DNA from 2 places in the Serinibacter arcticus genome. Region 1 is predicted to be linked to the other one. Evidence: predicted binding sites of a transcription regulator. Region 1 holds the regulator's gene; the other holds the start of a gene.
What was found. Region 1 encodes LexA, which represses DNA repair genes until DNA is damaged. Its sites were predicted from a motif close to TCGAACANNTGTTCGA; they were not measured.
Positions count from the first base shown of each region.

Region 1 (8,142 bases):
CGGAGGTCGGGCTCGGGCCCGTGCAGGAGGAGGACGCCGCCCTGCGGCGTCGCGACGTGGTCGAGCGCGAGGACCGGGTCGTCGTAGTCCGTGTAGCGCGGGGAGGAGAAGGTCATCGTGGGACGGCGCGAGCGGTAGTCCATCAGCTCGTCGATGTCGAAGGTCGCCACGCGCGTCGTGGGGTGGCTGGCGAGCAGGTGCGAGGCGACGAGGGAGCCGGCGCTGCCGGCGTCCATGCCGCCGCGCATCGCGTGGACGAGCACGCTGGCACGCGCGCCGTCGAGCGTCGTCGGCACGTGGCGCGGACGCGAGACGTGCTCGGCCCCGAACACCACGTCGGCGACGGCGCGGTCGTCGGTCGCCGCCGTCGGGCGCGGGTCCGGGCCGGGAGCGATCTCCGGGGACGTCGCCCCGGGCGCCGCGGTGGCGTCGTCGCGCTCGGGTGCGACGGGAGTCCCGTCTCCACCGGGCCGCACACCGTGCTCGACCTCGTCCAGGTCCCACCGGTACATGCTGCTGGGTTCCATGCTCATTCCTCTCCGCGACGCGTTCTCGCGACCTGTGCTGTCTGGGCCAACGCGCGGTCGCCGAGGCGCATTCCCGGGGACCCTGTGGCGGCGGACCTGAGCGCGATGGGCGATACTGGACGGCCGGTCGAGGCGTGGGTGGCACGAGGAGGCTACGTGGACGGTCCCGGGGACCAGGGCGAGACGGATGTCGTCGCCGCCCAGCTGCAGCAGGAACAGCTCGTCGTGGACGACGTGTACGCGCGTCTGGACGCGCTGCGCGAGCAGGCGTCCGCCCAGCTCCAGCAGGTCCGCGCGACCAGCGTGGGCGGGAGCCACCAGGCCCGGTCCGAGCGCGACTCGTTCTCGACGCTGTACGCCGACCGCCTGGCCACCTACGACGCCGTCGAGCAGCGCCTGCTGTTCGGGCGGATCGACCTGCGCGAGGACGACGACGAGAAGCTGTCCTCGCGGTACGTCGGCCGCATCGGCCTGTCGGACGCCGACCACACCCCCGTGCTCACCGACTGGCGCGCGCCCGCGGCGCGACCGTTCTACCAGGCCACGGCCGCCCGCCCCGGCGGCGTCGTGCGCCGTCGTCACGTCGCCACCCGCGGTCGCGTCGTGACGGGGATCGAGGACGACGTCCTCGACGTCGACCAGCTCGACGACGACACGCGCGCCGGCCTGGCCGGCGAGGGTGCGCTGCTCGCGGCCCTCGGCGCCCACCGCACCGGCCGCATGCACGACATCGTCGCGACGATCCAGTCCGAGCAGGACGAGATCATCCGCTCCGACGTCGAGGGCGTCCTGGTCGTCCAGGGCGGACCCGGCACCGGAAAGACGGCCGTCGCCCTGCACCGTGCCGCCTACCTCCTCTACGCGCACCGCGAGCGGCTGGCGCGCTCGGGCGTGCTGATGGTCGGCCCGTCCGACGCCTTCCTCACCTACATCGAGCGCGTCCTGCCCGCGCTCGGCGAGACCGGCGTCGTCTCGACGACGATGGCCAGCCTGCTGCCCGACGTCGTCGCGTCGGCGCCGGAGGACCCCGCCGTCGCGCGGGTCAAGGGCCGCGCCGCGATGGCCGGCGTGATCTCCCGTGCCGTGGCCGCCCGGCAGCGGGTGCCCGCCGAGACGATCACCGTGCGCGTCGGCTCCCACGAGCTCGAGATCCGGCCCGACGACGTGGCCGCCGCCCGGTCGCGGGCGCGCCGCGCGCACCAGCCGCACAACGGTGCCCGCACCGTCTTCGTGCGCACCATGCTCAGCACGCTGGCCCGCCAGTACGCCGCCCAGCTCGGCAGCGACGTCTCGGGCGAGGACCTCGCCGGCATCACGGAGGACATCCGGTCCGAGCGGGACGTCCGCGTCCACCTCAACCTCGCCTGGATGCCGCTGACGCCCGAGGGCCTCGTGCGTGACCTGTGGTCCAAGCCCCACCGTCTCCTCGAGGCCGCGCCGTCGATGTCCCGGGCCGACCGGGCGCTGCTGCAGCGCGACCGCGGGGCGCCCTGGACCGAGGCGGACGTTCCGCTGATCGACGAGGCCGCCGAGCTGATCGGCGAACGCATCGACCCCGAGCGGGCCCGCGCCGAGGCCGAGGCGGAGGCGCAGCAGCGTGCCGAGATCGCCTACGCCCGCGACTCCATGCAGGCCTCCGGCGCCGGCGGCGGGATGGTCTCGGCCGAGACCCTGGCCGCCCGGTTCGCCGACACGGGGCCCGTGCTCACCACTGCCGAGCGCGCCGCGTCCGACCGCTCGTGGACGTACGGCCACATCGTGGTCGACGAGGCGCAGGAGCTGTCCGCGATGGCGTGGCGCGTGCTGCTCCGCCGCTGCCCCAGCCGGTCCTTCACGGTCGTCGGCGACACCGGTCAGACGTCCTCCGGCGCGGGCGCCGACCGGTGGTCGGACGTGTTCGACGCCGTCGTCCGCGGGAGCTGGCGCCAGGCCGAGCTGACGATCAACTACCGCACGCCCGCGAGCGTGATGGACGCGGCGACCGCGGTCCTGCGCGCCGCGGCCGAACGCGACGGCGTGGAGCTCACCGCCTCGCCCGTCGTCTCGGCGCGCGACCTGGACGGAGCGCTCCGTATCTCCGAGGGGACGGTCGAGGACGAGGTGGCGCGCTCGCGGGAGCTCGGCGGCACGACGGCGGTCATCGCCCCGCGCGCACAGCTGGCCGGGCTGCGGGAGCGCCTCGGTGTCACCGGGACCGTCGACCTCACCGCCCCGGTGGTCGTGCTCGACCCGGTCGCGGCCAAGGGACTGGAGTTCGACGCCGTGGTGGCGCTCGACGTCGGCAGCATGGCTCGGGGTGACGCGTACGTCGCGATGACCCGTCCCACCAGGAGCCTCACGCTCGTGGGCAACCAGCCCGTGGGACTGCCCGGCTCCTGATTTGGGCGCCCGGCGCGGCGGGGTGACAATGGGCACGTGCCTCGCGCCCTGCTTCTCGAGAACATCCACCCGCTCGCCGTGTCGCTCCTGGAGGACGCCGGCTACGACGTGACGACCGCCAAGGGCGCGCTCGACGAGTCCGAGCTCGCCGCCGCGCTCGAGGGGGTGTCCGTCCTCGGCATCCGGTCCAAGACCCAGGTGACCGCCGCGGTCCTCGCGGAGTCCTCCCTCGACGCCGTCGGAGCCTTCTGCATCGGGACCAACCAGATCGACCTGACGGCCGCGGCGGACGCCGGCGTCGCCGTCTTCAACGCACCGTTCTCCAACACGCGCTCCGTCGTCGAGCTCGCGGTGGGCGAGATCATCGCGCTCACGCGCCGCCTCACGGTGCAGAACTCCTCGCTCCACAAGGGCGTCTGGAACAAGTCCGCCGACGGCGCGCACGAGGTGCGTGGTCGCACGCTCGGCATCGTGGGCTACGGCAACATCGGGACCCAGCTGTCCGTGGTGGCCGAGGCGCTGGGCATGCGCGTCGTGTTCTACGACACGGCGGAGAAGCTCGCGCTCGGCAACGCCCGACGGCTGCCCTCGCTCGACGCCCTCCTGGCCGAGTCCGACATCGTCACGCTGCACGTGGACGGCCGCCCCGGGAACGCCGGGATGTTCGGCGCCGCCCAGTTCGCCTCGATGCGTGACGGAGCGATCTTCCTCAACCTCTCGCGCGGCTTCCTCGTGGACTACGCCGCCCTGCGCGAACGGATCCTCGACGGCACCCTCGCCGGCGCGGCCGTCGACGTCTTCCCGCACGAGCCCAAGTCCAAGGGTGACGACTTCAGCAGCGAGCTCCGCGGTCTGCCGAACGTCATCCTCACGCCGCACATCGGCGGCTCCACGGAGGAGGCTCAGCACGACATCGGACAGTTCGTGGCGACCAAGCTGCGCGACTACTCGATCACGGGGGCGACCAACCTCTCCGTCAACATCCCGGGCCTCGTGCTCGACCCGCCCAAGCCCGGCTCGCAGCGGATCGTGCTGCTGCACCGCAACGTCCCGGGCGTGATGGCCCAGCTGAACGACTCGCTCGCGGACAGCGGGGCGAACGTCGAGTACCAGGTGCTCGGCACGTGGGGCCAGTTCGGCTACGCGGTGACCGACGTCGTCGGCGGTGTCACCGGTGCCGTGATCGCCGAGCTCGAGGCCCTGCCGACGACGATCCGGGTGCGCCAGCTGGGCTGACGCCCCCGGGATCGTCGCGTACAGGTCGTCGCCCGCAGGCCCTCGCCCGCAGGCCGTCGCCGACGGGTCGACGCTCGGACCGGGCTCAGCCCGACTTGCGGCGGAAGACCTTGTGACCGTGGGCGCCGTCCTTGGCGTGACCCGCGAGCTGGTCCCTGTCCTGCGCGCCCCCGCCGCGGGTCTGCTGCCCCGCACGCTTGGCCTCGAGGGCGGCCCGGAAGCGCTCCTTGACGTCGTCGGTCGGGGCGCCGGCCGTGGTCTCGGCGTCCGACGTCCCGGTGTCCTTCTGCGTCGGCGTCTCGTCGTTCTGCGCGGTCATGACGTGCTCCCTTCGTCCACGGGCACCAGCTCGGTCCCGTCTCGTCCAGCATGGCGCGCCCGAGTCGGGGACGCCAGGGAAATGCGACGTCAGGCCTCCGGTCGGGCCGCTCCGTCGTCCGCGGCCGACGACGGGTCCGCCCCGGCGCCCGAGACGTCGGAGGAGTCGGAGGCGTCGGGGTCGTCGGCGGTCGCGGCACCGCCCGCCGCCGTCCGACGGGCCTCGTGGTCCGCTCGGAGCGCCGCGATGGCCGACTCGAAGTCGATGAGCGAGGCGAAGTCCTGGTAGACGGAGGCGAAGCGCAGGTAGGCGACCTCGTCGAGCTCGCGGAGCGGACCGAGGATCGCCAGCCCGACGTCGTGCGCGTCGATCTCGGCGGCGCCGCTGGCTCGGACGCTCTCCTCGACGCGCTGGGCGAGCAGCGCCAGGCTGTCGTCGGTCACCGGTCGGCCCTGGCACGCCTTGCGCACACCCGCGACCACCTTGTCGCGGCTGAACGGCTCGACCACCCCGGAGCGCTTGACGACCGAGAGGCTCGTGGTCTCCACGGTGGAGAATCGGCGGCCGCACGCCGGGCACAGTCGACGCCGTCGGATCTGGGAGCCGTCGTCACTCGTGCGCGAGTCCACGACCCGCGAGTCGGTGTTGCGGCAGTACGGGCAGTGCACGTCTTCTCCGAACCGTGGCGGGTGCCACCCGGCCGGGTGACGAGGGCGACCCATTGTTCCACGGCGCCGGCCGCAGCCGGTTCGGCGAGCGGGGCGTCCCCGGTCAGGAGACGGGCAGCAGAAGCTCCTCGCCGGCCATCAGCGAGAAGCTGTCCATCTCGTTGAGCTCGGCGATCACGGCCACGACGTCGCGGACGTCCTCGCCCGGAGCGGTGATGCCCTCGGCGATCGTCCACAGGGTCTCCCCCGGTGCCACGACGAGCGTCGTGGTGGCCTGCTCGACGGCCGGTGCCCCCGCGACGGCCTGCCCGGCCACCGAGCCGGCGACCGCCGCGACGGCCAGGCCGAGGCCGACGAGCACGACCCGGCCGCGGCGCGTCAGGCGCATCCGCGAGGAGGTGGGGGCCGCGCCCGGGCGAATCTGGCGATCGGCGGCGGAACGCGCCGCGGAGACACCCGTGCGGACAGGGGCGACACGCCCCGGGAAAGTCGCGATCGTGCTCATGATTTTCTCCCTTCGAACCTTTGTTCGTCGTACGTCTGTTCGATACAGTAGGACATGGCGTCGGGATTGTCGACACTCCGGTTCGAACACGTGTCGCACCTGGAGCGGTCGGTAGTCGTACGCTTGTCCTACGAGCAGCACACCACCGACCACTGACATCGACGCCGGGGGCCGGGGCGACCACCGGTCAGCCCGACCTCGTCGGCCGGGACGGAACGAGTGGTCGGGCGGCACCACAGCAGGCGCAGACCAGGAATCGACGAGGGAGACAGAGATGGCGACGCGGGACCCCCGAGTGCTGACCGTGCGGCAGCGAGCGGTGCTGGAGGTGATCAGGACGTCGGTCGCCGAGCGCGGCTACCCGCCGAGCATGCGGGAGATCGGCGTGTCCGTCGGACTGACCTCGCCCTCCAGCGTCAAGCACCAGCTGCAGCAGCTGGAGGACAAGGGCTACCTCCGCCGCGATCCGAACCGCCCGCGCGCCATGGAGGTCGTCTCCGAGCCCCCCGTGATCTCGGCGGCGCCGGGGCTGACGCCGCGCAGCGACGCGGCCGCTCTCGCCGCCAGCACGCCCGACCCCGGTCCCGACCGCGGCCGGGACGACGTGGCGGGCCGCGCCGTCGTCATGCTCCCGGAGCCGAGCGACGCCGACACCAGCTACGTCCCGCTCGTCGGCCGGATCGCGGCCGGCGGCCCGATCCTCGCCGAGCAGGCCGTCGAGGACGTCTTCCCGCTGCCGCGCCGCCTCGTCGGCGACGGTGACCTGTTCCTGCTCCAAGTCGTCGGCGAGTCGATGATCGACGCCGCCATCTGCGACGGCGACTGGGTCGTCGTCCGCCGCCAGAACGTCGCCGAGAACGGCGAGATCGTCGCCGCGATGATCGACGGCGAGGCCACGGTCAAGACGTTCAAGCGCACGCCCGACGCGCTGTGGCTGCTGCCGGCCAACCCCGCCTTCTCCCCCATCGACGGGCGCAGCGCCGAGATCCTCGGCCGCGTCGTCACGGTCCTGCGCCGGATCTGATCCACCCTCCCCACGACGACGGCGCCCCCACCCGCGAGGGTGGGGGCGCCGTCGTCGTCCTGGGCTCGCCGTCGCCGATCGGGGACGGGCCGCCGGCTAGAAGCCCAGCGAGCGGGCCGCGTCGCGGATGTGGGTCGCGCTCTCGCGCAGCAGCGTCAGCTCGTGCTGGCTCATCGGGACCCCCAGGCGCTCCCGGGCGCCGCGGGCGTCGACGATCGTCGGCATGGACAGGCACACGTCGGAGATCCCGAGGAACTCGTCGTCGACGCGGGTGGAGACGGGCAGCACGCGGTGCTCGTTGCGGAGCACGGCCTCGATGATGCGGGTGACGGCGAGGCCGACCGCGTAGTTCGTGGCGCCCTTACCCTCGATGATCTTGTAGGCCGCGTGCACGACGTCGTGCCCGATACGACTCCGCACCTCCTCCGTGAACAGCGGCGAGCCGCCAGGTCCGCGCCAGTCCAGCAGCGGGACGCCGCCGATGCTCGCCGAGCTCCAGACCGGCACCTCGCTGTCGCCGTGCTCACCGAGGACGTAGGCGTGGACGTTCTGCACCGCGACGCCGCACTCCTTGGAGATCTCGAACCGCAGCCGCGAGGAGTCCAGCACCGTGCCCGAACCGAACACCTGGCTGGACGGCAGCCCGGTGATCTTCTGGGCGGCGTAGGTCACGACGTCGACGGGGTTGGTGACCATCATGTGGATCGCGTTCGGGGCGATGTCCACGAGCGTCGGCAGCACCTTCTTCACCAGTCCGACGGTCTTCGCGGCGAGCTCCATCCGCGGCTGACCAGGGTCCTGCTTGGCCCCCGCCGTGAACACCACGAGGTCGGCGTCGCGGCAGATCTCGATGTCGTCGCTGCCCTCGATCGTGGCCTGCGAGATGAACTCGATGCCGTGCCCGATGTCGGCGGCCTCCGCCGTCACCTTCGCCTTGTTGATGTCGTACAGGACGACGCGGCGCGCGGCGCCGCGCACGAGCGCGGCGTAGGCGAGCGTCGCCCCGACGGAACCGGCGCCGACGATGGCGACCGTGGAGACGGGACGGCCCGTGTAGGGCGGCGGGACGGTGGGTGCGCTCATGGCTCCCAGCCTAGGCGTCCGCGGCCGCCGGGACCTGGGTCGCCTCCTCGGCGAGGCGTCGCAGCGCGGACCGCGCGATCTCGCCGTTCGTCGTGGGCCACATCGGGGGCAGCGAGCGGAGCAGGAACGACCCGTAGCGGGCCGTGCTGATGCGGGAGTCGAGGATCGCGACGACGCCGCGGTCGCTCGTCGACCGGATCAGCCGTCCGGCGCCCTGCGCGAGCAGCAGCGCGGCGTGCGCGGCCGACACCGCCAGGAACGCGTTCGCGCCGCGCTTCGCGGCCACCTCCGACCGGGCCTGCACGACCGGGTCGTCCGGCCGCGGGAACGGGATGCGGTCGATGATCACGAGGCGGTTGGTCAGACCGGCGACGTCGACGCCCTGCCACAGCGACAGCGTC
Region 1 covers NZ_PYHR01000002.1:979,525-987,666, forward strand. Annotated here, with positions in the region: gene C8046_RS04470 (proteasome assembly chaperone family protein) at 1-527, opposite strand, end outside; gene C8046_RS04475 (HelD family protein) at 684-2,906, shown strand; gene serA (phosphoglycerate dehydrogenase) at 2,943-4,142, shown strand; gene C8046_RS04485 (DUF5302 domain-containing protein) at 4,228-4,461, opposite strand; gene nrdR (transcriptional regulator NrdR) at 4,551-5,129, opposite strand; gene C8046_RS04495 (LysM peptidoglycan-binding domain-containing protein) at 5,233-5,634, opposite strand; gene lexA (transcriptional repressor LexA) at 5,909-6,658, shown strand; gene C8046_RS04505 (L-lactate dehydrogenase) at 6,755-7,741, opposite strand; gene C8046_RS04510 (ATP-dependent DNA helicase) at 7,752-8,142, opposite strand, start outside.

Region 2 (8,142 bases), 1.8 Mb from region 1:
CTGGGGCGCACCCAGACGTAGTGGCCGCCGAGCTCGGTGCGGGCGCGGGCGTCGGTGATCGAGGTGATCGTGCCGCCGCGGGCGAGCAGCGCGGGCGCCGTCTCGATCGCGTCGCCGCCGACGTAGTCGAGGATGACGTCGAAGCCGTCGGGGGCGGCGTCCTTCGCCTCGGCGACGAGGGTCTCGCCGTAGCTGATCGGCGTCGCGCCGAGGGACCGGAGGAAGTCGTGGTTGCGGGGCGAGGCTGTGCCGACGACGCGTGCGCCGGCGTGGACCGCGAGCTGGACGGCGATCGAGCCGACACCGCCCGCGGCGGCGTGGACCAGGACCGTCTGTCCTTCGCGGACGCCGGAGCGGCGCACCGTCTGGAGGGCGGTGAGGCCCGCGAGCGGGAGGGCTGCGGCCTGCTCGAACGACAGGGCCGCGGGCTTGCGGGTGGCCGTGCGGACCGGGACCGCGATGTACTCGGCGAGCGATCCGCCGTCGAGCGAGTCCTTGCGCGCGTACGCGAGGATCTCGTCGCCCTCCGCGAACTCGGGAGTGTCCAGGCCCGGCTTCACGACGACGCCGGCGACGTCCCAGCCCGGGACGACGGGGAAGGTCGCGTCGATGAGGCCCTGCAGGTAGCCCTCGCGGATCTTGTGGTCGACGGGGTTCACGCCGGCGGCGACCACCTTGACGAGCATCGTGTCCGGGCCGATGTGGGGCTCGGGGAGGTCGGTGAGGGTGAGGACGTCGGCGGAGCCGAACTCGGAGTACGTGATTGCCTTCATGGTGAGGGCCAACGTGTCCGGGAGGGGAGCCATTCCCCGTTGTAGCGTGGCGAGATGCCCGATCTTCCTGATGCAGCTGCCGGTGCCGACCCCGTGGGTGCTGCGACACCGGTGGATCCCGCCGACGATCGTCCGCGCCGGCGGGAGGCCGCCGTCGCCGGCGGGCTCGCCGTCGTGGTCTCCGTGGTGATCGGGCTCGTGGTGATGTTCGGCTTCCGCGGTGAGAACGCGCTCGACCGCGGGTGGGCGGACCTGATGGCGTCGATGCGTGACGCCGCGCCGTGGTTCATGGCCGTGGCGCGGGGGCTGGACCAGTTCGGTGGGCACCTGCTCGGGATCGTCGTGGTGCCGCTGGTGGTCGCTCTCGTGCTGCTGCTCGCGGGTCGACGATGGGGAGCGCTGTACTTCCTCGTCTCGACGGTCGCGGGCGCTGCACTGGTGCAGCTGCTGAAGTTCCTCTACGCCCGCGAGCGGCCGCAGGACATGCTCGTGACCAGCGACGCCGGCTCCTTCCCGTCGGGACACGTCGCGAACGCGTGCGTCATGGCGCTCGTGCTCGCGATCCTCGTCGGGCGGGCGTGGTTCTGGGTCGTCGCGGTGCTGTACGCGCTCGCGATGCTCGTGTCTCGCACGTACCTCAGCGTCCACTGGCTCACGGACACGCTCGGCGGGCTCGCCGTCGCCGTCGGGGTCGTGCTGTTGATCGGCGCGGCGATGTGGAAGCCGTTGAGTCGCGAGTGGGAGGGTCGGCAGTCCCGCGCGGTCAGTGCAGCATGAGGGCGTCGCCCGGCTGGGCCGGCGGCCACTCGCCACGTGCGACGAGGTTGTAGCCCAGCACCAGAGCGATCTCGCGGTTGGCGTTGCCGGCGATGTCGTAGACCCAGTTCATCGGCTGGTTCCCGACGGCGTGGGTCTCGTCCAGGACGGCGAACGCCGTCGCCCCGTCGGGGTAGGTGAGGTTGGCCCACTCCCAGCCCAGGTTGCGGACGAACACGTCACCGACGACGACGCCCAGCGTGATCAGGTCCTGCCTGTCGAGCTCGTCCCCGCCACGGCGATGGAGGTGGAGCACGTCCTCGACGGCGCGCAGCACCTCCTCGGGATCGGCCTCGGGGATCAGGCCGAGGCGCGCGTAGCCGTCCGGCGCGACGGACAGGATCTCGCCGACGACGTCGTCGGTGAGCGGGCTGATGTGGGGCATCGGGGGTCCGTTCGTCGGTGAGGTTCGAGTTTGTCAGAGGGGTCTGACAGGGCGGGCTGGGGGGGTGTTCGGGTAGGGCAGGGAGGTGCGGATGTCGTGGGTCTCGTGCTGACTTACCCCGGCCCGGCCCGGCCCGGCCCGGCCCGGCCCGCTGGCTCGCCGTCTCACACCGCGTTGCCATTGCGAGCTCCCCGTCGGTGTCGTCGTGGTGTGCCGATGAGGCGGGTGTCGCCTGCTGGGGGTCGGTGGTAGGTGTGGCCGGTGGGGGTGGTCCAGATGGTGGAGCCGTCGGGGGTGATGCGGTAGCTGTGGCCGTGGTGGGTCTTGAGTCGGTGGTGGTGGCGGCAGAGGGGGCGGAGGTTGGGGGCGTCTGTAGGACCAGACGGCCATTCGACGGCGTGGTCGTTGTCGCAGGCGGTTGAGGCGACGGTGCAGGCGGGGGCGATGCAGGTGGGGTGGAGCGCGCGGACGAGGCGGTCGAGCTCGGCGCCGGGGCGGTAGTTGGGTGTGGCGAGGTGGGGTGCGGGGTTGAAGGAGGGCGGCCAGTAGCGCGTGGTGTCCTCGCCCGGGGCCGCTGTTGACGGCGGGTAGCTGTTGGCGTCCCCGGGACCGATGGCACTGATGGGTTCGGTGGTGCTGGCGTCAGTGCTGCGGGCCTGAGAGTCGGCGTCCGCCTGGCTGGTTCGATCCCGTTGAGCCTGACGTTCGCGGTCTGCTTGTTGGGTGATGTCGGCGAGGGCGGTGGTGATGGTGAGCCAGCGGGGCGGGTGGGCGGCGAGGAGTCGGGCGGTGGTCGGGTCCAGGGGGGCGAAGCCGAGGAGTTCGGGGACGTCGATGCCGGTGCGGCAGGTTTCGGGGGCTTCGTAGGTTTCGAACCGCCACTGCGACTCGTTCGTGGTGAGGGCGAGGTCGTCCTGCCAGGGGTGGACGGGGTCGATGTGGTCGGGATCGGGCTCGGTGAGGTGCTCGGGGGCCAGGGCGAGCGTCAGCCGGGAGGTAGTACCGGAGAACGGCACGAATGGCCGGAACTGTTCGGTGGGGTCGGCCAGGCCGTTGCCGGGGTCAAGGTCTTGGGTGCTGTCGGGCTGGGTGGGCGCGTTGGCGCTCTCGGCGTCCTGGTGCAGGAGGGCGTCGGCGATCGAGGCTGGACCCTGACTGCCGGTAGCGGTGCCGGTGCTGGTGCTGGTGGGTGGGTGTCCGAGGCGTTGTCTGGTGCGGGCGCTGACGGCCTCGATTGCGGCGTCGAGGGTGCGGCGGACCTGGCCGAGTGGGCTGGGGTCGTTCTCGGCTGCATGGTGCTCGCGCTTGGCCAGCTCGATGAGGTCGTCGAAGGACGCCACGGGGCCCGTGCCCGACCCTGATCGGATCGTGGCGTCGCCAACGCCAACGCCAACGCCAACGCCAACGCTCGCGGTGCCGCTGCCGGTCCTCGAACCGATGCCCGCACCGGTGCCGGTGCCGGTGCTGGTGGCTGTGGTGTCGTCGTTGGTGAGGAGGGTGTGGCATCCGGGGACGGATGTGAGGGTGCCGTTGTTGAGGGCGGTGGTGGCCAGGGTGGTGAGGGCGTCGGCGCGGAGCTGGTCCAGGGTGCGGGGGTCGCCGGTGGCGCGGGCTGCTTTGGCTGCTGCTTCGGTGGCGGTGTAGATGGCGGCGATGTCCAGGGCGGGGGCGATGACGCGCAGGCAGGCTTGGCCGTCGGGCAGCAGTCGGGGGTGCTCGACCCGTCGGCGGGTGGCGGCCTGGAGGGCGCGGTGGTGGGCGGTGGTGGGGTCGGTCTGGATCAGGGCGGCCTGGATCCGCTTCTTCAGGGCGTGGTGGGGAAGTCCCGGTGCTGCGGGGAGGACCTGGTCGGTGACGGCGAAGCAGACGGCTGGTTCCTGGGTGGCGAGCAGGTCGGTGAAGATCGCGGCCTTGCCGGCGTCGATGTGTCCGGCGGCCAGGGCGGTCCCGACGGGGTGGAGGGTGCTCTCCAGCAGGTGTCCTTCCCCGACCAGTCGGGCGGCTCGTTGCCGGCTGAGGCCGAGTCGCATGGCGAGCTCGTCGGCGGCGGGGCCACCTCGCTCGACCCGTGCGGGGGCGCCGGGGACGTCAGCGGCGAGTCGGTTGGCGTCCAGGATGCCGTGGCGGGTGTGGAGCCGGGTGGCGGTGGCGCGGAGTCCGGCTTCGGCCCAGCCGGCGACAGCGGCGAACGCGGCTGCTGTTTCCAGGAGTTCACCGGGGTCCAGGGTCATGAGGTGGGTGAAGTCCGACAGCTGCAGCAGACGCTCGAGCAGCTCTGTCGGGGGCCTCCGTCGTCGGGCTGGGTGAGTCCGAGGCGGTCACGGATGGTGTCGGGGTCCTCGGTGGGCGTGAATCCGAGACCCCACACGGTGGTGGGGGTTGCTCCGGATCCGTTCTCGAACATGCGTACAGTTTACGCTGTCTGGGTGCGATGGGAAGGGGTTTGGCGCGATCTGTGGATACAGGTTTCGGCGGTGGGTAACCCTGTGGATCTCGGCGGCAGCGACTCGTGCCCTCGGTCCGACTCGCGGGACAGCTTCTGGGTGCACGTAGGGGGATCGGTAGCGCGTAGTTGTTGAACGAGGGGCGCCGGAGCCTCTCGCGAGCGGTGCGCCAACCTCTCGCCGGCAGTGCAGAAGCCCCTCGCGGGTGGTGCGGAAGCCCCTCGCGGGTGGTGCGGAAACCCCTCGCCGGTGGTGCAGAAGCCCCTCGCCGGTGGTGCAGAAACCCCTCGCCGATAGTGCGTAAACCCCTCGCCGGTGGTGCGGGGCTCCGTCGGGGTAGCTGACGCGTCGTTGACAACGTAGTCAGTCGGGCCTACTGTCGTGCCATCGCGGATCCTGACTACGCAGTCAGGGCCGATGGAAACCGTCGAAGGAGACGTCTTGAGCCAGCACAGCCTCCGGAACCCGCACCGCCTCGTGACCCTGTACGGCCTTGCCGTGCGCGAGCTCGGCCGGCCTGGTGCGGGTGACCGCCTGTCGGCGTCGGGGCTGCTCCGATGACGCAGGCCGTGGTGCCTCCTCAGCAGGCGGATGTCGTGGGTGCTGGTGTCCCGTTCCGTGCTCGTCGTGCGCGGGTGGCGTGGGGTGGGTGGGGTTTTGTGGGGCCGTTCATGGCGGTGTTCACGTTGGTGTTCATCGCACCTCTGGCCTATTCCCTGTACATCTCCCTGTTCCGTTCCCAGCTGGTGGGGGGGACGGTGTTCGTGGGGTTGGACAACTACGTCCGGGCGTTCGGTGATGCGCAGTTCTGGAACGGTGTGGGCCGGGTGAGCCTGTTCCTGGTGGTGCAGGTTCCGATCATGTTGGGGATCGCGATGCTCGTGGCCCTGGCGGTGGACTCGGGCCGCCTGTACGGGAAGGACTTCTTCCGCATCAGTGTGTTCATGCCGTACGCGGTGCCGGCGGTGGTCGCGGCTCTGATGTGGGGGTTCATGTACGGGCCGAGGTTTGGTCTGGTGGGTTACATCAACGACTTCTTCGGGTGGAGCATCCCCAACCCGTTGGGGCCGGAGTGGGTGCTGCTGGCGATCGGGAACATCGTGACGTGGTCGTTCGTGGGCTACAACATGCTGATCTTCTACTCCAGCCTCCGCACGATCCCGGTCTCGCTGTACGAGGCGGCCGAGCTGGACGGGGCGCGTCAGCATCACGTGATCCGTCACATCAAGATGCCCGCGATCCAGGGTTCGATCGCGGTGGCGTTGATCTTCTCGATCATCGGGTCCTTCCAGCTCTTCAACGAACCCTCGATCCTGCAGAAGCTGGCGCCGAACGCGATCACGACCTACTTCACCCCGAACCTGTACGCCTACAACCTGTCCTTCGCCGGTCAGCAGTACAACTACGCCGCTGCGGTGGCGATCATCATGGGGATCTTCACCATGGTCATCGCCTACGTCGTCCAGCTGCGCGGCATGCGGAAGGACGCCTGATGACCACCACCACCCCCACCACGACCGTGGGCGTCTCCACCACCAAGTCCCGCTCCGCGGGTCCGCGGCTGCGGTCCCGCAAGGCTCACAGCAACGACAAGCCCCGCAGGAACGTCCTGCTGACGGTGTTGACCGCGATCGTGCTGCTGTACGCGCTGCTGCCGCTGGCGTGGCTGCTGATCAGTGCGACCAAGACGCAGCCGGATCTGCTGTCCACGTTCGGGTTCTCCTTCGGGGACTCCTTCGCCCTGTTCGAGAACATCGCCAACACGCTGGCCTACAACGACGGGATCTTCCTGCGCTGGCTGGCGAACACGCTCATGTATGTGGTCCTGGGTGCGGGTGGGGCGACGCTGCTGGCGATCCTGGGCGGCTACGGTCTGGCGAAGTTCACCTTCCCCGGCAAGAAGGCCATCTTCGCGATCGTGATCGGCGCGGTCGCGGTGCCCGGGACGGCGCTGGCGGTCCCGACGTTCTTGATGTTCTCCCAGATGGGACTGACCAACACGCCCTGGTCGGTCATCATCCCCTCGCTGATCTCCCCGTTCGGGCTCTACCTGATGTGGACCTTCACCACCCAGGCCGTCCCCACCGAGCTGATGGAAGCCGCCCGCATGGACGGGTCCAGTGAGTTCCGCACGTTCTGGCAGGTCGCCCTGCCGCTCCTGGCGCCGGGGACGGTCACGGTCCTGCTGTTCACGACCGTGGCGACGTGGAACAACTACTTCCTCCCGCTGATCATGCTGAAGGACCCCGCCTGGTACCCGTTGACGATCGGTCTGAACGCGTGGAACGCCCAGGCCTCCACCGTCGGCGGCCAAGCGATCTTCGACCTCGTCATCACCGGCTCCCTCCTGACGATCATCCCCCTGATCATCGCCTTCCTCTTCCTCCAACGCTTCTGGCAGTCCGGCCTCGCCGCCGGCTCCGTCAAGGAGTAGCGGTCACCCCTGTTCGTCCCCTGCTTCTCCCTGTTTTCGCCCCTTTCAACAACGAAGTGAGAGACCCATGACACGCACCACCACCCGTCGACGCGCGATCGCCTCGAGCGCCGCCGTCGCAGCCCTCGCCCTCACCCTCACCGCCTGCGGCGGTGGCGATGCCGGTGACGGCGGCGGCGAGGGTTCGGCCGACGACGTCGCCGCGGCCCTCGAGGAGGGCGGCGACCTCCTCGTGTGGGGCTGGGACGCGACCCTGCCCCCGATGATCGAGGCCTTCGAGGAGGCCTACCCGAACGTCAACGTCGAGCTGGCGAACGTCGGCACGAGCACGGACGCCTACACGGCGGTCCAGAACGCCATCCAGGCGGGTTCGGGCATCCCTGACGTCGTCCACATGGAGTACTCGGCGGTGCCGCAGTTCGCCCTGACCGAGGACCTCGCCGACCTGACCGAGTTCGGCGCGGCGGACCTCGAGTCCTCCTACACGCCGGGCACCTGGGGCTCGGTGAAGATCAACGACGGCATCTACGGCCTTCCGCTCGACTCGGGCCCGATGGCGATGTTCTACAACGCGACGGTGCTCGAGGAGCACGGCATCGCCGTGCCGACCACGTGGGACGAGTTCGTCGAGGCTGCTCGCGCGCTGCACGCCGCCGACCCCACCAAGTACCTCGTCGGCGACGCCGGTGACGCCGGGTTCACGCAGAGCATGATCTGGCAGGCCGGCGGCCGCCCGTTCCAGGTCGAGGGCACCGACATCACCGTCGACCTCGAGGACGAGGGCTCCGCGAAGTTCGCCGAGATGTGGCAGCCGATGCTCGACGAGGACCTCGTCGCACCCGTGGTCACCTGGAGCGAGGAGTGGTACAAGGCTCTCGGCGACGGCACGATCAACTCCCTCCTCATCGGCGCGTGGATGCCGGTCAACCTGGAGAGCGGCGTCCCGGAGGCCGAGGGCGACTGGCGCGCCGCTCCGATGCCGCAGTACGAGGCGGGTGACGCCGTGAACTCCGAGAACGGCGGCAGCGCGCTCGTGGTCACCGAGGCCAGCACCCAGCAGGCTCTCGCCTACGGTTTCGTCGAGTTCTCCAACGCCGGCGACGGCGTCGGCGTCCGCCTCGAGGCGGGCACCTTCCCGGCCACCGTCGCCGACATCGAGTCGACCGAGTTCACGGACAAGGAGTTCCCGTACTTCGGCAACCAGAAGGTCAACGAGGTCCTCGCCGAGGCCGCGACGACCGTCTCCTCCGGCTGGCAGTACCTGCCGTACCAGGCCTACGCCGTCTCGAT
Region 2 covers NZ_PYHR01000002.1:2,782,176-2,790,317, forward strand. Annotated here, with positions in the region: gene C8046_RS12470 (NADP-dependent oxidoreductase) at 1-773, opposite strand, end outside; gene C8046_RS12475 (phosphatase PAP2 family protein) at 828-1,550, shown strand; gene C8046_RS12480 (hypothetical protein) at 1,537-1,974, opposite strand; gene C8046_RS12485 (HNH endonuclease signature motif containing protein) at 2,139-4,205, opposite strand; gene C8046_RS12490 (carbohydrate ABC transporter permease) at 4,976-5,911, shown strand; gene C8046_RS12495 (carbohydrate ABC transporter permease) at 5,911-6,852, shown strand; gene C8046_RS12500 (ABC transporter substrate-binding protein) at 6,920-8,142, shown strand, end outside.
Region 2: C8046_RS12485 (HNH endonuclease signature motif containing protein) is a predicted target of LexA. The motif match lies at 4,371-4,386, and genes of this name have one in related genera.